Regions from separate parts of the Enterobacter sp. CFEC122 genome, predicted to be linked through region 3. Evidence: predicted binding sites of a transcription regulator. Region 3 holds the regulator's gene; each other region holds the start of a gene.
What was found. Region 3 encodes LexA, which represses DNA repair genes until DNA is damaged. Its sites were predicted from a motif close to TNCTGTATGTACATACAGNA; they were not measured.
Positions count from the first base shown of each region.

Region 1: the regulator LexA is predicted to act here: its motif matches at 2,046-2,065, upstream of ACVCAM_RS01035 (DNA translocase FtsK 4TM domain-containing protein).
Region 2: the regulator LexA is predicted to act here: its motif matches at 3,389-3,408, upstream of ACVCAM_RS17770 (DinI-like family protein).

Region 1 is NZ_JBRIQR010000001.1:217,998-229,995, forward strand. It holds gene trxB (thioredoxin-disulfide reductase) at 1-968, opposite strand, end outside; gene lrp (leucine-responsive transcriptional regulator Lrp) at 1,513-2,007, shown strand; gene ACVCAM_RS01035 (DNA translocase FtsK 4TM domain-containing protein) at 2,143-5,811, shown strand; gene lolA (outer membrane lipoprotein chaperone LolA) at 5,940-6,554, shown strand; gene rarA (replication-associated recombination protein RarA) at 6,564-7,907, shown strand; gene serS (serine--tRNA ligase) at 8,000-9,292, shown strand; gene dmsA (dimethylsulfoxide reductase subunit A) at 9,504-11,948, shown strand; gene ACVCAM_RS01060 (DMSO/selenate family reductase complex B subunit) at 11,959-11,998, shown strand, end outside.
Region 2 is NZ_JBRIQR010000027.1:2,208-9,706, forward strand. It holds gene ACVCAM_RS17750 (hypothetical protein) at 525-1,130, opposite strand; gene ACVCAM_RS17755 (DUF968 domain-containing protein) at 1,143-2,162, opposite strand; gene ACVCAM_RS17760 (RusA family crossover junction endodeoxyribonuclease) at 2,162-2,530, opposite strand; gene ACVCAM_RS17765 (hypothetical protein) at 2,521-2,721, opposite strand; gene ACVCAM_RS17770 (DinI-like family protein) at 3,137-3,370, opposite strand; gene ACVCAM_RS17775 (GNAT family N-acetyltransferase) at 3,579-4,121, shown strand; gene ACVCAM_RS17780 (GNAT family N-acetyltransferase) at 4,262-4,729, opposite strand; gene ACVCAM_RS17785 (ASCH domain-containing protein) at 4,853-5,272, opposite strand; gene ACVCAM_RS17790 (DUF977 family protein) at 5,455-5,706, opposite strand; gene ACVCAM_RS17795 (PerC family transcriptional regulator) at 5,710-6,129, opposite strand; gene ACVCAM_RS17800 (replication protein P) at 6,144-6,689, opposite strand; gene ACVCAM_RS17805 (DnaT-like ssDNA-binding domain-containing protein) at 6,601-7,499, opposite strand, start outside.
Region 3 is NZ_JBRIQR010000020.1:23,380-35,377, forward strand. It holds gene ACVCAM_RS15155 (cupin domain-containing protein) at 1-14, opposite strand, end outside; gene zur (zinc uptake transcriptional repressor Zur) at 130-642, shown strand; gene ACVCAM_RS15165 (CsbD family protein) at 712-921, opposite strand; gene dinF (MATE family efflux transporter DinF) at 1,042-2,379, opposite strand; gene lexA (transcriptional repressor LexA) at 2,443-3,051, opposite strand; gene ACVCAM_RS15180 (diacylglycerol kinase) at 3,160-3,528, opposite strand; gene plsB (glycerol-3-phosphate 1-O-acyltransferase PlsB) at 3,683-6,103, shown strand; gene gntU (gluconate transporter) at 6,206-7,546, opposite strand; gene gntK (gluconokinase) at 7,550-8,077, opposite strand; gene gntR (gluconate operon transcriptional repressor GntR) at 8,204-9,199, opposite strand; gene ACVCAM_RS15205 (pirin family protein) at 9,301-9,996, opposite strand; gene ACVCAM_RS15210 (oxidoreductase) at 10,119-11,156, opposite strand; gene yhhY (N-acetyltransferase) at 11,413-11,901, shown strand; gene ggt (gamma-glutamyltransferase) at 11,988-11,998, opposite strand, start outside.

The sequences.
Region 1 (11,998 bases), on a different contig from region 3:
TATTTACCTTGTTCAGCCAGTCCATCGAGGTAGCGTTCAGCGTCCAGCGCGGCCATACAGCCGGTGCCCGCAGAGGTGATCGCCTGACGGTAAATGTGGTCCATTACGTCGCCGGCCGCGAATACGCCCGGGATGCTGGTTTGAGTCGCATTACCGTGAATGCCGGACTGCACTTTGATGTAGCCGTTTTCCAGCTCCAGCTGGCCTTCGAAGATCGCGGTGTTCGGGCTGTGGCCGATAGCCACGAACAGACCCGCCACTTCCAGCGTTTCGACGTTATCGGTGTTCTGGGTATCACGGATACGCAGACCGGCAACGCCCATCTGGTCGCCCGTCACCTCTTCCAGGGTGCGGTTGGTGTGCAGCACGATGTTGCCGCTTGCCACTTTATCCATCAGACGTTTGATCAGGATCTTCTCCGCGCGGAAGGTCTCGCGACGGTGGATCAGGTGCACTTCAGAGGCAATGTTGGCCAGATAAAGCGCTTCTTCCACCGCGGTGTTGCCGCCGCCGATAACCGCGACTTTCTGGTTGCGATAGAAGAAACCGTCGCAGGTTGCGCAGGCAGAAACCCCGCGGCCTTTAAACGCTTCTTCGGATGGCAGACCGAGATAACGGGCAGAGGCGCCGGTAGCGATGATCAGCGCGTCACAAGTGTATTCACCGCTGTCACCCGTCAGGCGGAACGGACGGTTCTGCAGGTCGACCTTGTTGATGTGATCGAACAGAATTTCGGTTTCGAATTTAGCGGCATGCTCGTGCATGCGCTCCATCAGCAGCGGCCCGGTCAGGTCGTTCGGGTCCCCTGGCCAGTTTTCCACTTCGGTAGTGGTGGTCAGCTGACCGCCTTTTTCCATACCGGTGATGAGTACCGGGTGCAGGTTAGCGCGTGCAGCGTAGACCGCCGCGGTATATCCCGCAGGTCCAGAACCAAGGATTAGCAGCTTACTGTGTTTGGCCGTGCCCATGAGATCCCCATTGTTGTTGGCAGACATTTGGCTGGATTGTAGGGAATTTGTTGCCGTAAAAAAAGAGCGCAGCAATTTTGATATCAATCTGTGTAATAGCCGTGGACGATGAATCGCGCGCGATAACATCACGCTTTCTTAAGAAAACCGGTCGTTTATAAGGCAATAAAATGAGGATTAATACCCTGTCGTAATGAATATCCGGCATGTTGCACTAAAAAACGATGTTTTGCTTTGACAATCCCCTGCGCTTTTGCGAAAACATTCAAGGAAGAAAAAAAACCGCGTTAACCGTATGCCGCATAGGCATGCACGTAAATGCCATTTTTACCGGGTCAGTGAAATCTACGCATGGCGTGGACAGACGCCATGCGTGATGTCGGTGACAGCCTTCGGGCAACGGTCTTCTTACCAACAGAACCCGAATCCGCATCGCGTCTAATACAAAACCAGGCGATGTGATGACTAACGGGTACAGGCTCTGAACAGTGATGTGCACAGGGTCCAGGCAGGAGTAGGGAAGGAATACAGAGAGACAATAATAATGGTAGATAGCAAGAAGCGCCCTGGCAAAGATCTCGACCGTATCGATCGTAACATTCTGAATGAATTGCAAAAGGATGGGCGTATTTCCAACGTCGAGCTTTCAAAACGTGTGGGACTTTCCCCGACGCCGTGCCTTGAGCGTGTGCGCCGACTGGAAAGACAGGGTTTTATTCAGGGCTATACGGCTCTGCTGAACCCGCATTATCTGGATGCCTCACTTCTGGTATTTGTTGAGATTACTCTGAATCGTGGTGCGCCGGATGTGTTTGAGCAATTTAACGCCGCTGTACAAAAACTTGAAGAAATTCAAGAGTGTCATCTGGTGTCCGGTGATTTCGACTACCTGTTGAAAACCCGTGTGCCTGATATGTCCGCCTACCGTAAGCTGCTGGGGGAAACCCTGTTGCGTCTGCCGGGCGTGAACGACACCCGTACTTATGTGGTAATGGAAGAGGTCAAACAGAGCAATCGTCTGGTTATTAAGACGCGCTAACACGGAACAGGTGCAAAATCAGCGTAGTTTGATTACACTCCTGTTAATCCATACAGCAACAGTGCCGGGGAGTCCCGGCGCTGTTGTCCGTTTTAGCAAACAGGCAGGATATGCCTGATACCTGGAGAGCCTTTCTTGAGCCAGGAATACACTGAAGACAAAGAAGTCACACTATCGAAGCTAAGCAGCGGACGTCGTCTCCTCGAGGCTTTGCTGATTGTTATTGCCCTTTTTGCCGTCTGGCTGATGGCAGCCTTACTCAGTTTCAACCCCTCTGATCCCAGCTGGTCACAAACTGCATGGCATGAGCCTATCCATAATTTAGGCGGTGTCCCCGGTGCCTGGCTTGCGGACACGCTGTTTTTCATTTTCGGTGTGATGGCCTACACCCTTCCCGTCATTATCATTGGCGGATGCTGGTTTGCGTGGCGTCATCGTCAGAACGATGATTACATCGACTATTTCGCCGTCTCGCTGCGCCTGATTGGCGCGCTGGCGCTGATTCTCACTTCCTGCGGGCTGGCAGCGATCAATGCGGATGATATCTGGTACTTCGCCTCTGGCGGGGTAATCGGCAGTTTATTAAGTTCCGCGCTTCAGCCGATGCTGCACAGCAGCGGCGGCACGCTGGCGCTGCTGTGCATCTGGGCCGCCGGGCTGACGCTGTTTACCGGCTGGTCCTGGGTGAGCATTGCCGAGAAAATTGGCAGCTTTATCCTCACCATTCTGACCTTCGCCAGTAACCGTACCCGTCGTGACGATACGTGGGTGGATGAAGACGAATACGAAGATGAAGAGGAAGACGACGCGCCTGTGCAGCGTCGCGAGTCTCGTCGTGCCAGAATTCTGCGCGGTGCGCTGGCGCGTCGCCAGCGTGTTGCTGAGAAATTTGCCAACCCGCTGGGCCGTAAAACCGATGCGGCGCTCTTCTCCGGTAAACGCATGGATGAAGACGAGCAGGTTGAGTACCGTGCCGCAGGTACCGCCGTCGATCCTGATGATGTGCTTTTTTCCGGTAGCCGTGCCACGCCGGGTGACTTCGACGAATACGATCCACTGTTGAACGGCCACTCGGTTACCGAGCCGGTTGCGGCTGCCGCCGCCGCGACGACCGCTGCGCAGGCGTATGCCGCGCCTGTCGACGCCGTGATGCCATCCGCGCCGGTCCCGCCGCCGGAATCCGTTATTCAGCAACCTCAGGTTGACTGGCAGACTGCGCCGGGTGTTCATACGCCGGAGCCCGTTATTGCGCCTGAACCTGAAAGTTACATCCCCGTGCAGCAGGAACAGTGGCAGCAGCCTTATCAGCCGCCGCAGCCTGAGTATGCACCGCAGCAATATCAGCAGCCAGTGTCCCAGCCTTATCATGAGTACGTGCCTGAACCCGTTGAACCTGTGCAGCCTTACGTTGCACCGCAGCCTGAACCTGAGCCTGAAATCGTGGAAGAGGTGAAGCCTGCGCGTCCACCGCTGTACTATTTCGAAGAAGTCGAAGAGCGCCGTGCGCGTGAACGCGAACAGCTGGCCGCCTGGTATCAGCCTGTGCCTGAACCGGTGCAGGAGCCGGTTACGAAGGCGCCTTCTGTTCCGCCGGTCGACCCGACGCCTGCTGTAGCACCCGTAGCGGAAGGCGTTAAGCAGGCTACTGCGGCCGCAGCAGCAGCGGCACCGGTCTTTAGCCTGGCAACAGGGGGCGCACCGCGTCCTCAGGTGAAAGAGGGGATTGGTCCGCAACTGCCTCGTCCTAACCGCGTCCGCGTGCCAACCCGCCGTGAGCTTGCTTCTTATGGCATCAAGCTGCCTTCCCAGCGCATGGCTGAAGAAAAAGCGCGCGAGTCTGAGTACGACGATGATGCTGATGAAATGCAGCAGGACGAGCTGGCCCGCCAGTTCGCTGCGCAACAAAATCAGCGCTACGGTCAAGACTATCAGCACGACGAACCTGCGCTAGAAGACGACGATGATGCGGCAGAAGCCGAATTAGCGCGCCAGTTTGCGGCAACGCAGCAGCAGCGTTACTCCGGTGAACAGCCGGCAGGGGCAAATCCGTTCTCACTGTCGGACTTTGAATTCTCGCCGATGAAAGATCTGGTGGATGATGGCCCAAGCGAGCCTTTATTTACCCCGAGCGTGATGCCGGAAGCTGAGCCTGTGCGCCAGCAGACACCATCTACCTACGCACAGCAACCTGTTCAACAGCCGTATGTGCAACCACAGCAGCCGCAGCAACAGCAGTTCCAGCAGCCTGCGCCACAGCCGCAGGAGAGCCTGATTCACCCGCTGCTGATGCGTAACGGTGACAGCCGTCCGCTGCAGCGTCCAAGCACGCCGCTGCCGTCGCTGGACCTGCTGACGCCGCCGCCAGCTGAAGTCGAGCCGGTTGATACATTTGCGCTGGAGCAGATGGCCCGTCTGGTTGAAGCCCGTCTGGCTGACTTCCGTATCAAGGCGGACGTCGTGAACTACTCGCCGGGTCCGGTGATCACCCGTTTTGAACTGAACCTGGCGCCGGGCGTAAAAGCCGCGCGTATTTCCAACCTGTCCCGCGACCTGGCGCGTTCGCTGTCAACCGTGGCGGTGCGCGTGGTGGAAGTGATACCGGGCAAACCGTACGTTGGTCTTGAGCTGCCGAACAAGAAACGTCAGACCGTCTACCTGCGTGAAGTGCTGGATAACACCAAGTTCCGTGATAACCCATCTCCACTGACCGTGGTGCTGGGTAAAGATATCGCTGGCGATCCGGTGGTGGCAGACCTCGCAAAAATGCCTCACCTGCTGGTCGCGGGTACCACCGGTTCCGGCAAGTCCGTCGGTGTGAACGCCATGATCCTCAGCATGCTCTATAAAGCGCAGCCGGAAGATGTGCGTTTCATCATGATCGACCCGAAAATGCTCGAATTGTCGGTCTATGAAGGTATTCCACATCTGCTGACTGAAGTGGTCACCGACATGAAAGACGCCGCCAACGCCCTGCGCTGGAGCGTGAATGAGATGGAACGCCGCTACAAGCTGATGTCTGCGCTGGGCGTGCGTAACCTGGCCGGCTATAACGAGAAAATCGCCGAAGCGGCGCGCATGGGCCGTCCGATTCCGGATCCGTACTGGAAGCCGGGTGACAGCATGGATGCCCAGCATCCGGTGCTGGAAAAACTGCCTTATATCGTGGTGCTGGTCGACGAATTCGCTGACCTGATGATGACCGTCGGTAAGAAAGTGGAAGAGCTGATTGCCCGTCTGGCGCAGAAAGCGCGTGCGGCCGGTATTCACCTTGTGCTGGCGACCCAGCGTCCTTCCGTAGACGTTATCACCGGTCTGATTAAAGCGAACATCCCGACGCGTATCGCCTTTACCGTATCAAGTAAAATTGACTCCCGTACCATTCTTGACCAGGGCGGTGCAGAGTCGCTGCTGGGAATGGGTGACATGCTCTATTCCGGGCCGAACTCCACCTCTCCGGTGCGTGTTCACGGCGCGTTCGTGCGCGACCAGGAAGTGCACGCGGTCGTGCAGGACTGGAAAGCGCGCGGTCGTCCGCAATACGTCGATGGCATCACCAGCGATACGGAAAGCGAAGGCGGCGGCGGTGGCTTTGACGGCGGTGAAGAGCTGGATCCGTTATTCGATCAGGCGGTGAATTTCGTTACCGAAAAACGTAAAGCGTCTATCTCCGGCGTACAGCGTCAGTTCCGCATCGGCTATAACCGCGCTGCGCGCATTATCGAGCAGATGGAAGCGCAGGGCATTGTGAGCGAGCAGGGGCATAACGGTAACCGCGAGGTGCTGGCTCCGCCACCGTTTGATTAACCTTTCGCGATTGCAAAGAAGGGTAAATCAGCCAAAATTAAGCATTTTCTTCTGTCGCCTGCCTCCGGGCAGGTCCAGAATAGAAGTCGGAAACCCCATATCGGGAAGACGTATTTTAAGGAATAACAATGAAAAAAATCGCCATCGCCTGTGCATTACTCACCAGTTTTGTCGCCAGCAGCGTCTGGGCTGATGCAGCCAGCGACCTTAAAAGCCGACTGGATAAAGTAAGCAGCTTCCACGCCAGCTTCACGCAGAAAGTGACGGACGGCAGCGGCAACGCGGTGCAGGAAGGTCAGGGGGACTTGTGGGTAAAACGGCCAAATCTGTTTAACTGGCACATGACCCAGCCGGATGAGAGCATCCTGGTGTCTGACGGTAAAACCTTATGGTTCTACAACCCGTTCGTTGAGCAGGCTACTGCGACCTGGCTGAAAGATGCCACCAGCAATACGCCATTTATGCTGATTGCCCGTAACCAGGCCAGCGACTGGCAGCAGTACAATATTAAACAGACGGGTGACGAGTTTGTCCTGACGCCGAAAGGCAGCAACGGCAACCTGAAGCAGTTCACCATCAATGTCAGCACCAACGGTACCATTAATCAGTTCGGCGCGGTTGAGCAGGACGATCAGCGCAGCAGCTATCAGCTCAAATCTCAGCAGAACGGCGCCGTTGATGCATCGAAGTTCACCTTTACCCCGCCGAAGGGCGTAACGGTGGACGACCAACGCAATAAGTAAGAGGCGTGAGTGGGCAATCTGTCGCTCGATTTTTCAGATAACGCGTTTCAACCTCTGGCCGCCCGTATGCGGCCAGAAAATTTAGCGCAGTACATCGGTCAGCAGCACCTGCTGGCTGCCGGTAAGCCCTTGCCGCGCGCCATTGAGGCGGGGCATTTGCACTCCATGATCCTCTGGGGCCCCCCAGGCACCGGCAAGACTACGCTTGCAGAAGTGATTGCCCGTTATGCCAACGCGGACGTTGAGCGTATCTCAGCGGTGACGTCCGGCGTGAAGGAGATCCGTGAGGCTATCGAGCGTGCACGTCAGAACCGCAACGCCGGACGCCGCACCATTCTTTTTGTCGACGAAGTCCATCGCTTCAACAAGAGCCAGCAGGATGCCTTCCTGCCGCATATTGAAGACGGCACGATCTTCTTCATTGGGGCGACTACCGAAAACCCGTCGTTTGAGCTGAACTCGGCGCTGCTTTCCCGTGCGCGCGTTTATCTGCTCAAATCGCTGACGACTGAGGATATCGAAAAGGTTCTCACTCAGGCGATGGACGACAAATCGCGCGGCTACGGCGGGCAGGATATCGTTCTGCCTGACGAGACGCGTCGTGCGATTGCCGAGCTGGTTAACGGCGATGCGCGTCGGGCGCTGAACACGCTGGAAATGATGGCCGACATGGCCGAGGTCGACGATGCCGGCAAGCGGGTGCTAAAACCGGAACTGCTCACCGAAATTGCCGGGGAACGCAGCGCGCGTTTCGATAATAAAGGTGACCGTTTTTACGATTTGATTTCGGCGCTGCATAAGTCCGTGCGCGGTAGCGCGCCGGATGCGGCGCTGTACTGGTATGCGCGCATTATTACTGCGGGTGGCGATCCGCTATACGTCGCGCGCCGCTGTCTGGCGATTGCCTCAGAAGATGTCGGCAACGCCGACCCGCGTGCCATGCAGGTCGCGCTGTCGGCCTGGGATTGTTTCACCCGGGTTGGACCTGCGGAGGGCGAGCGTGCCATTGCGCAGGCGATTGTCTATCTGGCCTGTGCGCCGAAAAGCAATGCCGTCTATACCGCGTTTAAGGCCGCGATGTCTGACGCACGCGAACGCCCGGACTACGATGTACCGGTTCATCTGCGTAATGCGCCGACCAAACTGATGAAAGAGATGGGGTATGGGCAGGAATACCGCTACGCTCATGATGAACCCAATGCCTACGCTGCCGGGGAGGAATATTTCCCGCAGGAGATGGCACAAACGCGCTATTATCACCCCACAAACAGAGGTCTTGAAGGAAAGATTGGTGAAAAGCTCACCTGGCTCGCCGGACAGGATCAAAATAGCCCTATAAAACGCTACCGTTAGTTCAATCGTTGCGGTAATGTTGGCAATTGTATCCTTGTGACCGCAGGCTGTGGTCACATTTCCTATTTTAATTCGATAAGCACAGGATAAGCATGCTCGATCCCAATCTGCTGCGTAATGAGCCAGACGCAGTCGCTGAAAAACTGGCACGCCGGGGCTTTAAGCTGGATGTAGATAAGCTGCGCGCTCTTGAAGAGCGTCGTAAAGTACTGCAGGTACAAACTGAAAATCTGCAGGCAGAGCGTAACTCTCGATCGAAATCCATCGGCCAGGCGAAAGCGCGCGGGGAAGATATTGAGCCATTACGCCTGGAAGTGAACAAGCTGGGTGAAGAACTGGATCAGGCGAAAGCTGAACTGGATGTTCTTCAGGCCGAAATTCGTGATATTGCCCTGGCTATCCCGAATATTCCTGACGACAGCGTGCCTGTCGGCAAAGATGAAAACGACAACGTTGAAGTGAAACGCTGGGGTACGCCTCGTGAGTTTGACTTCGAGGTGCGCGACCACGTGACGCTGGGCGAAATGCACGCGGGCCTGGATTTTGCGGCAGCGGTTAAGCTGACCGGCTCTCGCTTCGTGGTGATGAAAGGCCAGATTGCCCATCTGCACCGCGCGCTGGCGCAGTTCATGCTGGATCTGCACACCGAGCAGCATGGCTACAGCGAAACCTATGTGCCGTATCTGGTCAACCACGATACGCTGTACGGTACGGGCCAGCTGCCGAAATTTGCCGGCGACCTGTTCCATACCCGTCCGCTGGACGAGGAAGCAGACAGCAGCAACTACGCGCTGATCCCAACCGCGGAAGTGCCGCTGACTAACCTCGTGCGTGATGAGATCATCGACGAAGACGACCTGCCAATCAAACTGACGGCGCACTCTCCGTGCTTCCGTTCTGAAGCAGGATCTTACGGTCGCGACACGCGCGGTCTGATCCGCATGCACCAGTTCGACAAAGTTGAGATGGTGCAGATCGTCCGTCCTGAAGAATCCATGGACGCGCTGGAAGAGATGACCGGCCACGCGGAGAAAGTGCTGGAGCTGCTAGGTCTGCCATACCGTCGTATGGCGCTGTGCACCGGTGATATGGGCTTTGGTGCCTGCAAAACCTTCGATCTGGAAGTGTGGGTACCTGCGCAGAACACCTACCGTGAGATCTCCTCCTGCTCTAACGTCTGGGATTTCCAGGCGCGCCGCATGCAGGCACGTTGCCGCAGCAAATCTGATAAGAAAACCCGTCTGGTGCATACCCTGAACGGTTCTGGCCTGGCTGTGGGCCGTACCCTGGTTGCCGTGCTGGAAAACTATCAGCAGGCAGACGGTCGTATCGAGATCCCTGAAGTGCTGCGTCCATACATGAAAGGCCAGCAGTACATCGGCTAATAATTTGTCTTAAAACAAAAAAGCGCCTCAGGGCGCTTTTTTTATGCCTTTGGTTTGATACGACGCAATAACCTCTCCCTCTAAAGTAGTAATACTCCTTCGAATGAAAGTCAGCATAAAAAGCTGATAACGATAATATTCGTTATATATAAAACTACATAGCGGTTTGCGCCGCCTCTCTTTTCTTTGTGAGCAACCAAAGTGAGTCTCTATGAAAATCAACGCGCCTGAAGCATTAATGGCTGCCGAGGTCACTCGCCGTGGGTTGATGAAAACCACGGCAATAGGCGGCCTGGCCGTAGCCAGTAGTGCCTTCACGCTCCCTTTTACCCGACTGGCGTCGGCGGCAGATGCTCTGTCTCCGGCCACTTCGCCGGAAAAAGTGGTGTGGAGTGCCTGTACCGTTAACTGCGGTAGCCGTTGTCCGCTGCGTATGCATGTGGTGGATGGCGAAATTAAATATGTCGAAACCGACAATACCGGGCACGATAACTACGAAGGGTTACATCAGGTTCGTGCGTGTTTGCGTGGTCGCTCCATGCGTCGCCGCGTCTATAATCCGGACCGCCTGAAATATCCGATGAAGCGTGTCGGTAAGCGTGGGGAAGGGAAGTTCGAGCGGATTAGCTGGGATGAAGCCTACGATATCATCGCCACCAATATGCAGCGCCTTATTAAAGAGTACGGCAACGAATCCATCTACCTGAACTACGGTACCGGGACGCTCGGCGGCACGCTGACCCGTTCCTGGCCGCCGGGGAAAACGCTGGTGGCGCGCCTGATGAACTGCTGCGGCGGTTATCTCAATCACTATGGCGACTACTCCTCGGCGCAGATCGCAGCGGGACTGAACTACACCTACGGCGGCTGGGCGGACGGCAACAGCCCGTCAGATATCGAAAACAGCAAGCTGGTCGTGCTGTTCGGTAACAACCCGGGTGAAACCCGCATGAGCGGTGGTGGAGTAACCTACTACCTCGAACAGGCTCGCGCCAAATCCAATGCCCGCATGATCATCATCGATCCGCGCTATACCGACACCGGTGCCGGACGTGAAGACGAGTGGATCCCAATACGTCCGGGTACCGATGCGGCCCTGGTCTCCGCGCTGGCGTGGGTGATGATCACCGAGAACCTCGTCGATCAGCCTTTCCTGGATAAATACTGCGTCGGCTATGACGAGAAAACCCTGCCAGCCAGCGCACCGGCAAACGGACATTACAAAGCTTACATTCTCGGTCAGGGTAGCGACGGCGTGGCAAAAACGCCGGAGTGGGCGTCCACCATCACCGGCATCCCGGCAGAGCGTATCGTTCAGCTGGCGCGTGAGATTGGCTCAGCCAAACCAGCTTACATTAGCCAGGGCTGGGGTCCGCAGCGTCATGCGAACGGTGAAATTGCGACCCGAGCCATTTCCATGCTCTCCATTCTGACCGGCAACGTCGGTATTCACGGCGGTAACACCGGCGCGCGTGAAGGCTCATATGAAGTGCCGTTTGAACGTATGCCAACGCTGGATAACCCGGTTCAGACCAGCATCTCCATGTTTATGTGGACCGATGCGATTGAACGTGGCCCGGAAATGACCGCCCTGCGCGACGGCGTGCGCGGTAAGGACAAGCTGGACGTGCCGATCAAGATGATCTGGAACTACGCCGGCAACTGTCTCATCAACCAGCACTCTGAAATCAACCGCACCCATGAAATCCTGCAGGACGACAAGAAGTGCGAGATGATTGTGGTGATCGACTGCCACATGACCTCCTCGGCAAAATATGCCGATATCCTGCTGCCGGACTGCACCGCCTCTGAGCAGATGGATTTCGCGCTGGACGCCTCCTGCGGCAACATGTCCTACGTGATCTTTACCGACCAGGCGATTAAACCGCGCTTCGAGTGCAAAACCATTTATGAGATGACCTCTGAACTGGCGAAACGTCTAGGCGTTGAGCAGCAGTTCACCGAGGGGCGTACTCAGGAAGGGTGGATGCGCCATCTGCATGAACTCTCCCGTAAGGCAATTCCTGACCTCCCTGACTTTGATACCTTCCGCAAGCAGGGGATGTACAAACAGCGCGATCCGGAAGGACACCACGTGGCGTACAAAGCGTTCCGTGAAGATCCGCAGGCGAACCCGCTGACCACGCCGTCGGGCAAAATCGAAATCTATTCCGAAGCGCTGGCAAAAATTGCCTCCACCTGGGAGCTGCCGGAAGGGGATGTTATCGATCCGCTGCCGATCTACACGCCGGGCTTTGAAAACTATAACGATCCGCTGACGGCGAAATTCCCGCTGCAGCTGACCGGCTTCCACTATAAAGCGCGTGTTCACTCCACCTACGGTAACGTCGACGTGCTGAAAGCCGCCTGCCGCCAGGAGATGTGGATCAACCCGATGGACGCGAAAGCGCGCGGCATCAGCAATGGCGATCGCGTGCGCATCTTCAACGGTCGCGGCGAGGTGCATATTGAAGCCAAAGTCACCCCGCGCATGATGCCCGGCGTGGTGGCGTTAGGGGAAGGGGCCTGGTACAGCCCGGATGCCAACCGCATCGACCAGGCAGGCAGTATTAACGTACTGACCACACAGCGTCCGTCGCCGCTGGCGAAGGGTAACCCATCCCACACTAACCTTGTCCAGGTTGAAAAGGTTTAAGGAGTAACCGATGACAACTCAGTATGGATTTTTTATTGATTCCAGCCGTT
Region 2 (7,499 bases), on a different contig from region 3:
CTGGCAATCAGTATCAGGGCAATCATCCAGACGCCCATAGGTCACCTCTTCTGTGGTATTCCCAATACAATCCTTATTCATCACTACATAGAGATGAAAGTACATTGCACAGCTAACCACAAAACAGATTACCAACGCCAGCGTTTTGAGTATCTTTAACAATACATTCTCCCTGTACATTTATTGTACGCAGTTTAATTCAAACTGGATCAACAAACTGTCAACACAAGGGATAAACCATAGCTTGCAACACCGGGCCCTTAAAATTTTTTTTACGTCGAATATGTCTGGTGAGTTCGGCGATATGACAGGGGTACTGGTGGAATGCACCTTCGCGAATACCCCTGTCGTATCGCCGTAAAACAAAAGCCCCGACCGGCGGGGCTTTCGTTATATTCAAATTGTCGCTTAAGTTCGCTGCCATCGCGGCGCAGCTCTGCCAAGCATGAATAAATTATCTAAATTCCTGGCTCGTTTTCAATATATAAATAGAATTAGAGCACGAAAAGTTAAAACCCAATCATTCAGCTCTGCTCAGCCAGGAGCTTCCGCGTAGATAAAAAGACCTTCGCCCTGAATATCTCCAGGCACCAGCGAACTCGTTTTCTGGCCTCCCAGTCCGTTAGCCACGGTGCGATAGACTGTAGTTCCCTCGTAATGTCTGAGATTTTTTTGCGTGTGGTGTAATACTGCAGACCGACGATATAAACCGGGTCATTTACATCAAGCGCCTGCAGCACTGACTGCTCGACAAAATCAACGTCATCATCGTGCATAGCTTTATCAATGATGCTGGTGGCGGGCTGTGGCCACAAAATTGCGTGAGCACGATTTAACGCCTGCGGCCCTCTGAATCCCTCTGCTCGAGCTTGTTCCAGTGCAGCTGTAAAGCGAGACAATGCCTTATCCGACCATCGCCCGCCCTTAAGAACATCCCAGCATGCATGAGCGCGAGGCAATCGTGGGGCTGTTCCACCGCTTACCCCCTCGCCCCATGTTGTCAGCAATGATTTAATCCATGCCGACTGAATACCTGTAAGAAGCATGCTTTTACCCAGCCAGCTTTTACGCGGCGCACTCGCTGCTTTACCCAGCGCTTCAATATGATTACGGCGTTGACGTGGTGTCATCCTGTTCGCTCCTTACGCCAGAACGCCGAGCGCGTAGGCCCGGTCCAGCACTCTAATGATCATTTCCAGCTGCGAGCCATATTTGCGCTCGAATGCCAGTCGGTCGTTATGCAGTTCGGTGTGATGCTTTCGGCAAAGTGGTATGGAGAAGATGTCATGCGCTTTTGTCGCCATGCCACCCTGCCCCCATCCGATTAAGTGATGTGGGTCGTCTGATTGCTGCTGGCAGCATTCACAGGGCTGTGTTTTCACCCAATTCAGATAATCGCGACTTTCCCAGCGAAGACGCTTTGGTCGACGCATGAAAGACTGAGGCGGCGCCGGATCCTCCATCACCCCCACCAGAGGTTCGGTCAGCGCATCAGGCAGGTCAGCGGATGAAACTAATTCCCCGAGGATGCTGGTGGCCGATACTGAAGGCGTAATATCGCTTTCACGACCAATCCTGCTTTCTTGAGGTAAACGAAGCGCTTCACGAACGCAGGATTCTGGAAGTGCATCCGTAACCCCTTTACGAACTGCCCACCAGCAGAGTTCAGCGAGGGAAATCTCGCGGCTTTTGTCGATAGCGAGTGAAATACGAACCGAATCCAGAACAAAGGCAATTACATTTCTGCGTGCCAGCTCTGCCAGTGCTTCGGTACGCTGCTCTCGCAAGTGGTTATCACAATAGCCACAAAGCAGGATGGAGCCAGGCTCATGGTGCATAATGGTTAGTTCGTGATAGTGGTATTCACTGTGAGCGAACTGGCAATTTCCGGCGCCGTGCTTTAGCAACCAGTAATCAAGCCCACTTATACCACCAGCTGCAGTCAGGACCTTTTCATTCAGAAAGAAGCTTCGCAGCTGCTCGTTTTCAGCCAGTGGCTGCCGCACGTCCGAAACGCGACCAGTTTGATATCCAGCCATACTTTCTGGCTGGCGCTCGATTAATACTCTACCTGCGGTGAACAACTCCATCAGCTCTCTTTCTGGCTTCAAAAGTACGACACCCAGCTCCCGTGCAATCACAGGTTGAAGAAGCGCACGCATCACTCGCTCTCCCTGATAATGATCTGCCCGTTCTCGCCCCAGAGCTTTGTTATCCTTGAATCCCATATATGCGTGTCGTCTTCGAAGAGCGCATCCATCAAAGACTTCATCAGGTTATCAAGATCGGGTTTACCCTGATGGGGCTGCCCGTTCATCTCTGCGCGCTTCTTTTTGCTCCAGCTATTAGGCATCGGAAGAACGAAGGTAACGTGTGAATTTGACTCTGGCATGTAAATGCCCAGCAGCCGGACGTGATCGCAAAAGGCCCGGTAACGCATAACTTCAGGGCGCTTTTTCCATTTGTCTGCAAGCGTCATGCGTGGCTTACCCATCGGGAGGATGTTGTAGACTGTCACGATCACCCCCATGCCCGGGAACGCATACTTTGCGCTGTCTTAGCTGAGGATTTTTGCTGAGGTAGTAATGCGCTGACTATCCAAAGACGAGGGTCAATATCGAGGCTTTTCTCGACGGGGACGCCTTTAGACTTGTAGCGAGCCACCAGTTCATTGGCTTCTTCGGTTGTCAGCCCGGTGTGAGTGAACCAGCTTTTCTTCATGCCGCCTCCTGCAGGAGTGACATCAAAAGAAAAATGCTGGCCCGTTGAGGGGTCAGTAGGGATTTATTCGGGTTTGGTGTTTGCGCCATGGTTTCTCTCCAGTGGCGCAGCAGGTATAGGGTGTTCAGGCCTATGACGGGAGTGTAACAGAATTCCTGGAAACGCGATAACCAGCCCGTTCAAGCATTTGCGTAAAGAGTGTCGGTGTTCCTACTATCTCATCATCCTGTAACGGCATAAATGATACTTCATCCCCACGTCTGTACATGAGCGCGCGACCACTATCAGGAAATGAGTGCAGTCGCGCAACGATAACCCCATCGTTGCATCTGATGACCGCATAGCCCTTGTTAGGTAATTCTTCTTTTTGTTCCACCAATCTCCCCTCCAAACTGGAAAATTTCTGCATGCTGTTTCAATAAAACCAGTCGTCTGCACTTTCCCAGGTCTGCTGGAGGATTTCCTCAACCGTCTTTTTAGCTTCTTTTTCGCCACCGTAAACACTTAACCCATCGGAACCTGCGCGACGCACAATCAGACAGCACTCATCGAACTGACTCTGGAGTCGTTTTAAAAATTCTCTCTCAAGTGCCGGGACTGCACCCTCTGGAAGTTCTTTAGTACGATCAATGGTTAATTCAACTTTCATAAGCGCCTCCACCGCAAGAGCTGTATGTATATACAGTACACTTATGGAGGGGTTTGATCAACGCCTTAACAGCACGAATTGTTAAAGTTTGATTATGTTGTTTACAAACAGGACAGTGGGCGTTAATGTCGAAGCAAGTATAATTCACCCAATAAATTCTTCATTAAATCAGCACCATATAACTAATCTTTAATGGAATCGACAAGCCATGACAATAGCCACTTCACCCAGACTCATTCTTCGTTCATTTAAAGAGAGTGATGCTTTAGCACTTCTGGATTATCTGTCTTCGCCACGTACTCCCTGTTTTCAGGACGAAACGCTCAACTCAGTTGAGGATGCCGTAGACGAAGTATGCAGAAGAGCAAATGATCCAAGCCAATTTGCTGTTTGCCTCAAAGAAACCGACCTCGTGATTGGCCATCTGTTTGCAGAAAATAGTGGCGAACCAGATGCTAATACGTGGTCCGTAGGTTGGCATTTTAATCAACGTTATGAAGGATACGGGTACGCCACAGAATCAGTAGGGACCCTGTTTAAATATTTGTTTAACGTGAAACAGGCAAGACGTCTCTACGCATACGTTGAAGACTACAACCTGTCCTCACAAAGATTGTGTTCCCGCCTTGGGATGCGACAGGAGGGTTGCTTTAAAGAGTTTGTTTCATTTATTACGGATGAAGGCGAGGAAAAATATGACAATACATTTGTTTATGCCTTACTAAAAAAAGAATTTAAATCAACGATTTAAATTATGTTTTAAGTGCTTATCACAGGATGTAACTTTTTGGCTGAGCCATATAAGCCCCCTGTGTGCAAGGAGCGGACATTCATTGTACTGATTTGTTGAGTTCAACCGGGCATAGAATGCTGTCTGCTGCAGGTTATTTATTATTTTGCCAAATATTTTCGCATCAGTGCATTTTCTAATGTAATTCCACGGCAAATAGGAAAACCTCTCTCCACTACATGAAAGCCGTGTCGTAGAAAGAACGCTTCCGCAGCCTTACTTACATTTGAGGTAAGCTCTCTAGTTCCATGTTGCCTCGCTTCCTCATGAATACAATTCATTAGTAATGTCCCTACCCCCTGTCCTGAATAGGTTCCTGAGACATAAAAATGGTCAATGTACCCATTTGGTTGGAGATCTGCATATCCAGCTATTTCGCCATCAACCTCTACAACAATAGGGGATAGTTTCCTCATGTGATTGGCCCATTGTTCCTGGTCGATTTCTGCCGGGGCCCAAGCATCAATTTGTTCATGTGTGTAGTAGTCTGATGCGATGGTATGTACAGAAGAATAAAACACGTTAAATAATGAGATTTCATCCCCATTACGGAACCTTCTTATTTTCATATAACCTCATTATGAAAGCTGCTTGTAGAACAATGGTACTTTTTGTGAAACAGGGTGTCATCTCCTCTCTCACAGTGGGCCCATGCCCAGTTAGCCAGTCCGTTCTGTGCCAGGAGCAGACAGTTACAAAATCTCTGTAAGTTCAAATTCCTCAAAGATAAGTTCCATTTCTTCAGAAAAAGTGCCTTCACGTTCAAAATAACGCTTATGACCTTCATTCCAATACTCCAGACTTAAATCGCCTTCACCTTCCTTACTGGCGAGTTCACTCGTCATTTCACTGAAGCGGATGACTTGCATCCTGAGAGTTCTAATCACGCACATTGGCTGTCCGGCTCCGTTAAGAATGATATTATAACTTCCAACGCAGGGAGCTTCGCCTCGTTCATACTCATGCTGAAAAGAAACTATCGAAGAGCATGTCGCTGTTTTACTCCCACTCAAAACCAGTTGTACGAGTTCGTCAGCAAGTTCTGGGCTGTCGCCAAATTGCCATGTCAGTGCACCGGGATAAATTTTTTTTAATTCTTCGAGCTTTGCCATTTTTAGCCTTTGTTAATTTGATTTGCTTAGAGGAAGAGACCCATTTCCAATCAATATGAACTATCTAATGCAAAAATTCACCGTTGTTCCATTACTGAGAGCTTCCGCTTCTCGCTCAAAGCGGACCTTCATGAGCATACAGATGCCGCGGTTAAGCGGCATTTTCTTTTACGTTCACATTACTATCTGGTATGTGAAAAGCGTTTCAGATCGAAATCGATTATTGTGCGTTGGTCACGGAAAATGCCGCAACGACCGTATCGAATCAGTTCGCCCCGTGCAAGGACTATTCGTATGTATTTCTCTGCGGTGGTGCGATGCAGATCGAACATTGAAGCAACTTCTTTCGTCGTGATACGACCACGCTCTTTCACTAACTCAGTGATCCTGCTAATGATTTGAGCGCGCTCACTCTGTGTTTTTGGTCTTGGCATCGGTTACGCCCTCCCCGCCATGTGCAGGCAGTCTTTACGACGCTTGGCGATACGGGCAACCTCAACAGCACTACCAGCTATGCCAAACATTTCTGAATACACCGCAGCTGCTCTTCGCCATAGGCCTTTTGCCTCAAGCGCCTTCGCTTTCTCCTCTGCGGCCTGCATCCTGACTGGATCGCTTTTTTCCGCCATACACGGAAGGATTACATCCGGAATATCCGCGTGTGGTACCGCCTCGTATGTGTACTGAACACTATTCCGGGAACGAACGATCACTCCTTGGTCGCTTAAGTCACGAAGCAATTTGCCAGCTGTTGCACCTGACATATCCAGTGCCTCTGCAACATCGCCTACGGCGCAGTTCGGTTGGTAGCGCACAAACACTGCTACCTGCTGTTTTTGTGTTAATGCTTTGGTCATTGGTCAATACTCGATTAGTTGGTTAAACCTGCCGCTTTACGGCGTTGGTACTCTTCCATCAGCAGCTGTGCCGGAGTTGGCCCTGCCGGATGCTGCGGTGCAGCTAGCTGGCGACGGATTGGAGGAACCGAAAGCCCGTTGCTTACGTTCTTCGTCCATTTGGTTAATAACTTCTCTGCCAGTTTTTTAAGTTCCCCCTCGGTCATCTGACGCTCAACACCAGTTCTGCGCATTTCGATGCAGATGTGATACAGCACCGGCTGCGGCCACGGATATTTGTCACTACCCGAAAAACGATACGACTCGTTACGCCAGCGACTGTATTCACTCATCACGCGGTCAGATGTCAGCCCAAACGGATTGGCACCACTCTCTGAAACCAGCGAAACGAACTCAGCAAGATCCGGGGGCCATGTATTACCTACTGCGCAACGGTCCATGCATTGCTGACAAACCAGTTTGATCTGTGCCTCAGTCATCGAACCTATCTGAGCTATCCAAAGGGCCGTGGGTTCTGCCCCATTCTTCTGCGTCCAGCGGTTCGAGAAGATTTCCCCCATCACATGCCATAAGCGCCACGCTGTCTCCGTCGCCATCAAGTCCGTTCCGGCGTCGCCACTCTGCGTGTGCTGACTGTATTTGCTGGACAGCTCGGGATGCTGCTGGCTGTGGTCGAACTGATGCATTCTCGGTACCTCCCGTTTGTGGTGCTTTCAGAACCTTTGCGCGATCCAGGTGGCGAGCGAACTTCTGCTCCCACTGAATTTGATGAAACACTTTCCCTTCGGCTTGCCAGTAAGCGATGAAACTGCTGAGCTCGGCTTCAATATTTATGCCCGCCTTGATCGGCATGCCCCACAGGTTTGCCTGTCGTGCAAAGTCGGCTGTTGGATTCCAGTTTTTAAACATCCGGAATTTGCCGAATGGCTGCTGTTGCCCAATTCCGATACCTGGCTGATCCGGATAATCAGGAATAACAGGTTCGACCAGTTCTCTATGTGTGGGGTTTAGATCTTTATGGTTCCTTGGTAGATTCCGTGTCCCGTTTTTGGGACTGTTTAAAGGGAAAAACGGTACTCTTTGGTTAAAATATGAACTGTTAACAATCCCGTTTTTGGTACCCTTATCGCCTGAAATAGTCCCGTTAATGGCACTGTTTGTATTAACAGTTCCGTTTTCGGTACGGTTCAAATTAACCGTCCCGTTTTTGGGAGCCTTTAAAGAGTTCCGGTTTTGGGTCTGTTCGGCATCGGGGATGCTTTCCTCAACACCGACCAGCTTGTACACAGGAATTTGCTTTGTCCTGCCGCGCCGTTCACCTGTATCGACAACCAAGCCGATTTCCTGCAGATGCTGCAAGCCTGCAAGCA
Region 3 (11,998 bases):
TCAGGTCTTTTCATTCTGGTTCTCCCGGTTTTCGATGGGTCAGGTATAGCACAGACTGGCGGATCTCGGTGTTTTTAGCAGAACATGATAAAGTGAAGGTTTTCCGTCCTATAACATCCGGGGTGCTACATGGATAAGTCCACAAAAGAGCTGTTAGCGCAGGCCGAAAAGCTGTGTGCGCAACGCAATGTGCGCCTGACTCCGCAGCGCCTTGAAGTATTACGTCTGATGAGCCTGCAGCAGGGTGCCATCAGCGCCTACGATCTTCTGGATCTGCTCCGCGAAAGCGAGCCGCAGGCAAAGCCGCCGACGGTCTATCGCGCGCTGGATTTCCTGCTTGAACAAGGGTTCGTGCACAAGGTGGAATCTACCAACAGCTATGTGCTATGCCATCTGTTCGATCAGCCCACCCACACATCGGCGATGTTTATCTGTGACCGCTGCGGCGTGGTGAAAGAAGAGGCTGCGGAAGGCGTGGAAGATATTATGCATACGCTGGCAGCGAAAATGGGCTTTGCCCTGCGTCATAACGTGATTGAAGCGCACGGGCTCTGTTCCGCGTGCGTGGAGGTGGAAGCCTGTCGCCATCAGGACGCGTGTCAGCACGACCACTCTATCCTGGTGAAGAAAAAGCCGCGTTAGCGGCAAATGAAAAGGCGGCTCATGGCCGCCCTCAGGGTGTACTTCCTTGTACTTTCGGGTGTAGCCCGGTTACCAGCGGTAGTCGTTGCGTTTTTCCCAGTCGCCCACTTCTTTTTCCGCCTGGTCTTTTGCGTAGCCGTAACGCTCCTGGATTTTACCGACAAGCTGATCGCGTTTACCTTCGATGACGGTCATGTCGTCATCCGTCAGCTTACCCCACTGTTCTTTCGCTTTACCTTTGAACTGCTTCCAGTTGCCGCCGATTTCGTCTTTATTCATCATCGTGTCCTCTTCGTTAAGCGTCGGGTCGTAACGTCCGTTACGTTCTTTTCTGCTGGACGTGATAATTATTGTAGTTAAGGATTCCGTGGTTAATTTCATATTCGGAATCTTTAACCGTCACGATATATCGGAGCGCGAGGGAAACCAGGTATTGTTTTGCCAGTGCCGGTGCCAGATAAACGCCAGCGATAACCCGCGCAGCGAGAGGAAGACGGCCAGGGCCAGCCATAAACCATGATTCCCCAGCCAGGGGAGCGTCAGGAGCGTCAGGCCAAATCCGGCCGCCGCGACAGCCATACTGTTGCGCATTTCGGCTCCGCGCGTCGCCCCAATAAACATGCCGTCCAGCAGATAACACCAGACGCCAACCACCGGTAAGACGACTTGCCAGATGAGATAGTGGCTCGCCAGCTCGCGCAGCGCAGGGAGAGAGGTAAGCAATGCAACGATCTGCTCACCGAAGCAGGCGTAAACCAGACCAAAGGCCAGCGCCACCAGCCCCGACTGACGGCAGGCAGCCCGCCACACCTCCCGAAGCTGCCCGCTTTCGCGCGCGCCGTACGCCTGCCCGGAATGCGCTTCAACCGCGTAGGCAAATCCGTCCAGCGCATAGGCGGTAAAGGTCAGAAGCGTCATCAATACCGCATTCACCGCAACGATTTCCGGCCCCAGTCGAGCCCCGAAAACCGTCAGCGCGCCGAAGCAGAGCTGAAGAAGAAGCGAGCGCAGCATGATGTCACGGTTGAGCGCCAGCAGCTTACGGATATTGCCGCGCCATGCGGTTTTGAGCAGCGCCAGGGAGATCCCGCGCATGGCCAGCACACGCCGGACCATCCACAAGCCAATGATAAAGGTTCCGTATTCGGCAATCGCCGTCGCCAGCGCCGCGCCCTGCACGTTCATATGCAGACCCATGACCAGCCAGACGTCCAGAACAATGTTGAGCAGATTACCCACCACCAGCAAAATCACGGGCGCGCGGGCGTACTGCACGCCCAGTAGCCACCCCAGCAGAACCAGGTTTGCCAGCGAGGCGGGTGCGCTGAGCCAGCGGATTTCCAGGAACCGTCGCGCCTGCGCCAGTACCGCTTCGCTGCCACCGACGATATGAAGCGCAAGATCGATCAGGGGGGCCCGCAATACAACGATTAACGCACCCGCGCCAAGCGCGAGGATTAGCGGCTGCACCAGTGCGCGCGCCAGACGCAGCGGATCTTTCGCGCCATAAGCCTGTGCGGTAAGACCGGTGGTACTCATGCGCAAAAAGAGCAGCAGCATAAACAGGAAGCTGGTTGCCGTCGCGCCAATCGCCACGCCGCCAAGATAAACCGGTGAATCAAGATGGCCTATAACGGCAGTATCAACCAGCCCCAGCAAGGGCACGGTAATATTGGAGAAAATCATCGGCAGGGCAAGACGCCACAATGCCTTATCTGATGCCGTCAGTAGTGACATGCAAAATACCGGGAAAGGAGGATGAAGCAGGCTACAGCAGAAGCGTAGCCTGTCAGGAAGAGATTACAGCCATTCACCGTTGCGAATCACGCCTACCGCCAGACCTTCAATAGAGAAGCTCTGTTCGCGGAGGTCGACCACAATCGGGGTGAACTCGCTGTTTTCGGGCAGCAACTGAACAGTGTTACCCTGCTTTTTCAGACGCTTAACGGTCACTTCGTCATCAATGCGTGCGACCACCACCTGGCCGTTTCGCACGTCCTGGGTTTTATGCACCGCAAGCAGATCGCCATCAAGAATGCCGATGTCTTTCATCGACATGCCGCTGACGCGCAGCAGGAAATCAGCGCTCGGTTTGAACATGCCGGGATCGACCTGGTAGTGACCTTCAATATGCTGTTGTGCCAGCAGCGGCTCACCTGCAGCAACGCGGCCTATCAGCGGAATGCCCGTCTCTTCTTCCACCAGCAGGCGGATACCACGCGACGCGCCTGACACAATCTCAATCACACCCTTACGCGCCAGCGCTTTCAGGTGTTCCTCGGCAGCATTCGGAGAACGGAAGCCCAGACGCTGCGCGATTTCCGCACGCGTGGGTGGCATACCCGTCTGGCCGATATGATCCCGAATGAGATCAAACACCTCTTGCTGCCTGGTCGTTAACGCTTTCATTCCGCCCCCTGGGTGTATATACAGTTATGCTGTGAGTATATACAGTCAAAGGCGATTTTGGAACCAAAAACTGCACAAAAAACCAGGGACTTAATTATTCCTCGAGGCTCATCGGAAATGTGACCAAAGCAGGGTGACCCAGGTGATAACGGCAGTGATAATCGCCAGCAACACGGCAGCAGAGCCCATGTCTTTTGCACGGCCAGAAAGCTCATGGAAATCGGAACCAATGCGATCAACAACGGCCTCAATAGCGCTATTAAGAATTTCCACTATCATCACCAGAAGTACGGAACCGATAAGCAGTACGCGGGTAATCGCATCAACATCAAGGAAACAGGCAACGATCACCGCGATGATTGCGGCGACACCCTCCTGGCGAAAAGCGGCTTCGTTGACCCATGCGGCACGGAAACCTTTCCATGAATAGCCGGCGGCTTTGATGATACGCGTTAACCCAGTGGTATTATTGGCCATTAAAAGAACCTTTTTTAAAAAAGAGCGTCATTAACATGAGGCGGAGCGCGTTTCGCTACAGCCTGAAGTATGACGGGTAACAACAGAAATTTTGCGCGCTTTCTGTTATCCTTGCGCCGCAATTGCATTATTAACCAGAGGCTTTACATCGTTTATGTCCGGCTGGCCACGAATTTACTACAAATTACTTAATTTACCATTAAGCATCCTGGTAAAAAGCAAGTCTATCCCAGCAGAACCCGCGCTGGAACTGGGGCTCGATACGTCGCGCCCTATTATGTACGTTTTGCCTTATAACTCGAAGGCAGACTTACTGACGCTTCGCGCCCAGTGTCTGGCGCATGACTTACCTGACCCGCTTGAACCGCTGGAAGTTGACGGTACGCTGCTGCCGCGCTACGTCTTCATCCACGGCGGGCCGCGCGTGTTTACCTATTACACGCCGAAAGAAGAGTCCATCAAGCTGTTCCATGACTATCTCGACCTGCACCGCAGCAACCCCGATCTGGATGTGCAGATGGTGCCGGTATCGGTGATGTTTGGTCGTCGTCCGGGTCGTGAAAAAGGCGAAGAGAATCCGCCGCTGCGCATGCTTAACGGCATCCAGAAGTTCTTCGCGGTCTCCTGGCTGGGACGCGACAGCTTCGTGCGTTTCTCCCCGTCAGTTTCGCTGCGTCGCATGGCGGACGAGCACGGCACCGACAAGATCATCGCGCAAAAACTGGCGCGCGTGGCGCGTATGCACTTCGCCCGTCAGCGCCTGGCGGCCGTAGGGCCACGCCTCCCGGCGCGTCAGGACCTGTTCAACAAGCTATTGGCTTCAAAAGCGATTGCCCGCGCCGTTGAAGATGAAGCGCGCAGCAAGAAAATTTCGCATGAGAAAGCTCAGCAGAACGCCATTGCGCTGATGGAAGAGATCGCAGCGAACTTCTCTTACGAGATGATTCGCCTGTCCGATCGTATTCTCGGCTTTACCTGGAACCGCCTGTATCAGGGTATCAACGTCCATAACGCCGAGCGCGTGCGTCAGCTGGCGCACGATGGCCATGAGATTGTCTATGTCCCCTGCCACCGCAGCCACATGGACTACCTGCTCCTTTCCTACGTGCTCTATCACCAGGGGCTGGTGCCACCGCACATCGCAGCCGGTATCAACCTGAACTTCTGGCCCGCGGGCCCGATTTTCCGCCGCCTGGGCGCGTTCTTTATTCGTCGTACCTTCAAGGGCAACAAGCTCTACTCCACCGTGTTCCGCGAGTATCTGGGCGAGCTGTTCAGCCGCGGCTATTCCGTGGAGTACTTCGTGGAGGGCGGTCGTTCCCGTACCGGTCGTCTGCTCGATCCGAAGACCGGCACGCTGTCGATGACCATCCAGGCCATGCTGCGCGGCGGTACGCGTCCGATCACGCTGGTGCCTATCTACATCGGCTACGAGCACGTGATGGAAGTGGGCACGTACGCGAAAGAGCTGCGTGGCGCGACCAAAGAGAAAGAGAGCCTGCCGCAGATGCTGCGCGGCTTGAGCAAGCTGCGCAATCTCGGTCAGGGCTACGTGAACTTCGGCGAGCCGATGCCGCTGATGACCTACCTGAACCATCACGTGCCGGAGTGGCGCGAGTCCATCGATCCTATCGAAGCGGTGCGTCCGGCCTGGCTGACGCCAACGGTTAACGGCATCGCATCCGAGCTGATGGTGCGCATTAACAACGCCGGTGCGGCTAACGCCATGAACCTGTGCTGTACGGCACTTCTGGCTTCGCGTCAGCGCTCGCTGACCCGTGAACAGCTTACGGAGCAGCTGGATTGCTATCTGGACATGATGCGTAACGTGCCGTATTCGGTTGACTCGACCGTGCCTTCTGCAACCGCCAGTGAACTTATCGATCACGCGTTGCAGATGAACAAGTTTGAAGTGGAGAAGGACACGATCGGCGACATCATCATTCTGCCGCGCGAGCAGGCGGTGCTGATGACCTACTACCGCAACAACATCACGCATATGCTGATGCTGCCGTCGCTCATGGCCGCCATTATTACCCAGCATCGTCATATCTCCCGTCAGGAGCTATTGCGCCATCTTGAGACCATCTATCCAATGCTGAAAGCGGAGCTGTTCCTGCGCTGGAGTAAGGATGAGCTGGCGACAGAACTGGATAAGATGACGGAAGAGATGCGTCGCCAGGGGCTGATTACCCTGAACAACGACGAGCTGCACATCAATCCGTCACGCTCCCGCACCCTGCAGCTGCTGGCGGCCGGTGCGCGCGAAACGCTGCAGCGCTACGCCATCACGTTCTGGCTGCTGAGCGCGAACCCGTCCATCAACCGCGGTACGCTGGAGAAAGAGAGCCGGACGCTGGCCCAGCGCCTGTCCGTTCTGCACGGCATTAACGCCCCTGAATTCTTCGACAAAGCGGTCTTCAGTTCTCTGGTGCTGACGCTGCGCGATGAAGGCTTCATCAGCGATACGGGTGATGCCGAGCCGGAAGAGACGCTGAAGGTGTACCAGATGCTGGCAGAACTGATTACCTCGGACGTGCGCTTAACGATTGAGAGCGCCACGCAGGGCGAGTAACACAATGCCGGGTTATGGCCCGGCCTGACGCCCTGGATAATAAAAAGGCCCGGTAAGCGCTGACGCTACCGGGCCTTTTTTTGCCTTGTTAAATCATTGCATTTAGCTGAGCAGCGTAAAGGCAATCATCCCGACAATTGCACCCGTCGTGCCGAGGATAGTTTCCATCAGCGTCCAGGTTTTCAGGGTTTGCGCTTCGGTGGCACCGGTAAACTTACCGAACAGCCAGAAGCCGGCGTCGTTAACGTGAGAGACCACAATCGAACCGCCCGCGATACAGATAGAGAGCGCGGCCATCTGGGCACCGGAGTAGTTCAGCTGTTCAATCACCGGCATCACCAGACCCACGGCGGTTAAACACGCCACGGTGGCGGAACCCTGGATGATACGCACCGCCGCAGCCAGCACAAAGCAGGTGACCGCAATCGGCAAGCCCATCCCGGTCAGCGCTTCGCCCAGAGCCGGGCCCACGCCGGAATCCACCAGCACCTGCTTGAACACGCCGCCTGCACCGATCACCAGCAGGATAATCCCCGCAGGCTGCAGCGCCGCACCGCAGATCTCCATCACCCGGTCTTTTGGCATCCCCTGACGCATCGCCAGGCCGTAAATCGCCACCAGGCACGCCACCAGGATCGCCGTGAACGGATGACCAATGAACTCAAACCATTCGTAGGCGGTAGAACCGACCGGCACAAAGCGCGCGGCGATGGTTTTCAGGCCCACCAGCACCAGAGGCAGCAGGATCAGCGACAGGCTGAAGCCGAAGGATGGCATTTTGCCCTCGCCCAGGTGCGGCTCGGTAATGTCGTCCGGAATGTGCAGCTCAACGTAACGGCTGATGAAGTTGCCCCACAGCGGACCGGCGATAATCATCCCCGGGATTGCCGCGCACAGGCCAATCAGGATCATCCAGCCAAAGTCGGCGTGCATCTGGGAGGCCAGCAGCATCGGGGCAGGCCCCGGCAGCAGAAACGCTGCGGCTGCCGCCACGCCCGCAAACAGCGGAATGACCAGCTTCACGAGGTTAGTGCCGGTATGGCGCGCCATGGAGAAGGCGACGCTTATCAGCAGCACAACGGCCACTTCGAAGAACAGCGGCAGCGCGCAAATCAGACCGGCCAGACCAATCGCGTAGTGCGCGCGGCTGTGGCCGAAGGATTTCAGCATCTTGACGGCAATCTGGTCGACCGCGCCCGTCTCGTGCAAAATCTTGCCAAACATCGCACCCAGCGCGACCACAATCGCCAGGAAGCCCAGCGTACCGCCCATCCCTTTTTCCATCGTCGCGGCGATCTTGTCGAGCGGCATACCGGAAAAGAGACCAGCACCAATAGAAACCACCATCAAAGCAACAAAGGCGTGCATACGCGCCTTCATCACTAAAAACAGCAGCAGCAATACCGAACCTACTGCTGTCAAAACTAGCGTTAATGTACTCAAAACTTACTGCCTTTTATTAATGACCTCGATGGTGCTGGCAACAACACCCTCCAGTGACTGATCGATATCAACCACTAAGACGTCTTTCTCGTCTTCACCCGGCTCCTGCAGCGCTTCGAACTGCGTTACCAGCATCTGGGTTTTGAAGAAGTGACCTTTGCGCGCCTTCAGGCGGCTTTCAATCACCTCGAAATCCCCTTTCAGGTAGATGAAAGAGAGGTTCGGATTGCCGTCACGCAGCAGATCGCGGTAGGTTTTTTTCAGCGCGGAGCAGACGATCAGGGAGACTTTATTGGTGCGCTGCATCGCGAACGCGGCGTCGTTCAGCGCCTGCAACCACGGTTTGCGGTCGTCGTCGTTCAGCGGCTCGCCGGAGGCCATTTTCATGATGTTGCTGCGCGGATGGAGGAAGTCGCCATCAAGAAACGCAGCCTGGAGTTGATGCGCCACTTCGCTGGCCACGGCTGATTTCCCGCTACCGGAAACGCCCATCAGGACGTAGACGTGGTGATCGTGATTATTCGTGCTCAAAGGGTGTCCCTCAGTCAATTGTTACGGGTAACAGTTATCGGTAACATTGTCCTGCCGGGGCAAAAGAGAAGCAATATCCAAACGTGCGCGAAGTGAATAACTGTGAGCTACTTCAAATTTGTCAGTTCAAATAGATCCACCCGGTGACAAGGTGAAACCTAAATCTAACATTTTCGGCGTAACCGTCTCGCCACGAATGCGCGCCAGCAGGCGTTCTGCGCCAATGCGGCCCATACGTTCACGCGGCGTCAGGACGCTCGCCAGACGCGGCTCCATCACCTGACCGATGTCATGGCCGTGGAAACCGGCGATCGCCATATCATCAGGGATCTTCAGCCCCAGACGCTGGCACTCAAACGCTGCGCCGACCGCAAGGTCATCGTTGGTACAGAAAATACCGTCCAGTTGCGGATACTCGCGTCGCGCCTGACGCATCAGCTCAATACCCGACGTATAGGAAGAGGACTGCTCCACCATCACGCTGTACGGGGTTAAGTTCGCGTCGAGCATCGCCTGCTCGTATCCCTTCTGTTTGATGATAGTACGTTCATCAAGACGCGCACCCAGATAGGCGATATGACGATGCCCGCGGGCGATGATGGCCGCCGTCATCTGGCGCGCCGCTTCGAAGTTATCAAACCCCACGGCGATGTCGAGGCATGGCGACTGGCTGTCCATCAGCTCCACGACTGGGATACCGGCCACTTCAATCATTTTGAGCGTGCGGGCAGTGTGGGTTCGTTCGGTTAAAATCAGGCCGTCAATGTTCCAGGAAAGCATCGATTCAAGACGTTCCTCTTCGAGTTCCGGCTTGTACCCGTAGTGGGCGAGCATGGTCTGGTAGCCAAACGCATCGGTAACGCTTTCGATTCCACGTAATACTTCGGCGAAAACCTGGTTGGTCAAAGAAGGAAGCAGAACGCCCACCGCGCGGCTGGTCGCATTGGAGAGAATATCGGGCGCGCGGTTGGGGATATAACCCAGTTCATCAAGGGCAGCGGCAATCTTGCCACGTAACGCCACGGAAACCTGTTCCGGGTTACGTAAAAAACGGCTGACCGTCATTTTGGTCACACCGACGCGATCGGCGACATCCTGAAGTACGGGGCGTTTCTTTTTCATCGTCCTGAGAAATCTTGAAGTGAGAGATTTGCTCAGTTTACCACGGACAAAGCCCATCCTTCCCCTGTCAAAGGGAAGGATGGGGATTTATTTATGTATTATTACACCGGCGGCAGGTCAAACAGCAGAATTTCGCTTTCGCTGTCGGCGTGCACGGAGATCGCCTGCTCGTCCCAGATGGCCAGACCATCGGCGGTTGTCGCTTTGGTCCCGTTGATGGACACGTCGCCTTTCACCACCTGGATCCAGACGCGGCGGTTAGCGGCAATCTGATGCACGGACTGTTCATTTTTCGCCAGCGCCCAGCGGTACAGCTCCATATCCTGATGCACTTTCAGGGAACCTTCACGCGCATCCGGGGAGAGCACCAGCTGTTTACCCTGTTTGGCGTCGAAGCGGCGCTGCTCGTAGCGCGGCGTGATGCCGGTCTCTTCTGGAATGATCCAGATTTGATACAGGTGCAGTTTTTCCGTTTTGCTTGGGTTGTACTCGGAGTGACGCACCCCGGTACCCGCGCTCATAATCTGGAACTCGCCCGCCGGAACCTGCTCTTTGTTGCCCATGCTGTCCTGGTGCTCAACCGCGCCTTCCAGCACATAGGTCAGGATTTCCATGTCTTTGTGCGGGTGGGTACCAAAGCCCTGGCCTGCATCAATCACGTCGTCGTTAATCACGCGCAGTGCGGAGAAGCCCATGAAGTTCGGGTCGTAGTAGTCGGCAAACGAGAATGAATGCCATGAGTCCAGCCAGCCATGATTCGCGTGACCACGTTCGTTTGCTTTGCGTAAGTAGATCATTGTTTCACCCTCAGTTCGTTTCGATGGAGTAAGTGTGGACGCAAACGGCCTGGGATCATAGGGGGTGAAAATTGACTCCTCTGTTCAAAAATTGTGAACAAGTGCAGAGGAGCCGTTTTTGCTTATTTCGCGAGGGTTACCGTGGCAGGAGAAGCCTGTTCGAAGGCCCGCTCAAGGATTTCGAGGTTAGTCAGAACGTCAGATTCCTTGACGTAATTCGCCGTGCCGTTTGTGAGGGTCTCAAACAGCGCATCATAGACGCGGCCATAGTCGCCGGTTTCCGGCTTCAGCGTTTCTTTGACCGTCACGCCCTCATCGTTCACATACTCCAGCACGCCCACGGAATCGTCCGCCGCAAAGCCTGGTTCACCGGGCATGATATTGGCCTTCAGGCTGGTCTCCTGCTGGTCGATACCGTATTTGATAAACGAACCTTTAGTGCCGTGAACGATAAATTTCGGGTAGTCGATCTTCACCAGGTGGCTGGTTTTGACGATGGCTTTAAGGTCGCCGTAGAAAAGCTGGGCTTCGAAGGTATCGTCCGGGTTGGCTTTGTTGCGCAGGCTGCGAATGTCATACGCCACGTGGTCCGGGCGGCCAAACAGGGAGATGATCTGGTCCATGGTGTGCACCCCCAGCCCGTAGAACGAACCATCCTGCGGCAGTCCGGGTTGGGTTTCCGCCACCGGACGGTAGTAATCGAAGTGGCTTTCGATCTCCACAATGTCGCCGAGCTTGCCGCTTTCAATCGCTTTTTTTGCCGTCAGGAAGCAGCTGTCAAAGCGACGGTTCTGGTACGGCGTGACGGTCAGGCCTTTACTTTTCGCCAGCGCGAACAGCGCTTTCGCTTCGGCGATGGTCGGGGTGAACGGCTTTTCTACCAGCACGTTTTTACCCGCATTGAGCGCGCGTTTCGCATAGTCAAAATGGCTGTCGGCGTGGGTGCAGACAACCACCAGCGTGACCTGCGGATCGTTAAGCACGTCATCGAGATCGCTGGTGAAGTGGATGTGGGAATACTGAGGAGATTGCTCTTCCGGCTTCGCGCGGCGGCGGTAGATATGGGCCACATGCCAGGTATCTTTACGGTTGAGGACATACGGCAGGTGATAGCGGGTGGTGCTTTTACCAAATCCAATAAATGCGCAATGTAGTGTCATGGCTCAGTCCTTTTGGAAGGTTACTGAGTCTAACCATAACAAAAAAAAAGCCAGCTAAAAGCTGGCTAAAGTAATACTGGAAGCAATGTGAGCAATGTCGTGCTTTCAGGTTCCCGTAGCGGTCTTCCTGAATGCAGAGCAATAATAATCATTCTCATTCGCACTTGTCCAATACTTTTTGCAAAAAATAGCGGTTGACTCAAATTTTAAAGTCATCGATGTTGGAAGGGCCTTTTAACTGACTGAGGAACAAGGAATGAGTGAGATAGTGATACGCCATGCGGAACCGAAAGATTATGACGCCATTCGTCAGATCCACGCCCAACCGGAGGTGTACCACAACACACTACAGGTTCCTCATCCGTCTGAGCAAATGTGGCAAGAACGACTCACCGACCAGCCCGGCATTAAGCAACTGGTCGCCTGTATAGACGGTCATGTCGCCGGGCATCTGTGCATCGCCGTCGCGCAACGCCCACGCCGCAGCCATGTGGCTGATTTTGGGATTTGTGTCGGCGCGCAGTGGCAAAACCGGGGCGTTGCCAGCGCGCTGATGCGCACCATGATTGATATGTGCGATAACTGGCTGCGCGTTGACCGCATTGAGCTGACGGTGTTTGTCGATAACGAGCCGGCGATTGCGGTGTACAAAAAATACGGGTTCGAAATTGAAGGCACCGGCAAGCGCTATGCCCTGCGCAACGGCGAATATGTGGACGCGTATTATATGGCGAGAATGAAGTAATGATTTGCCGGGTGGCGGCTTCGCCTTACCCGGCCTACGTTCGTGCAGTTGTAGGCCCGGTAAGCGCAGCGCCACCGGGCAACACATCAATACCCCG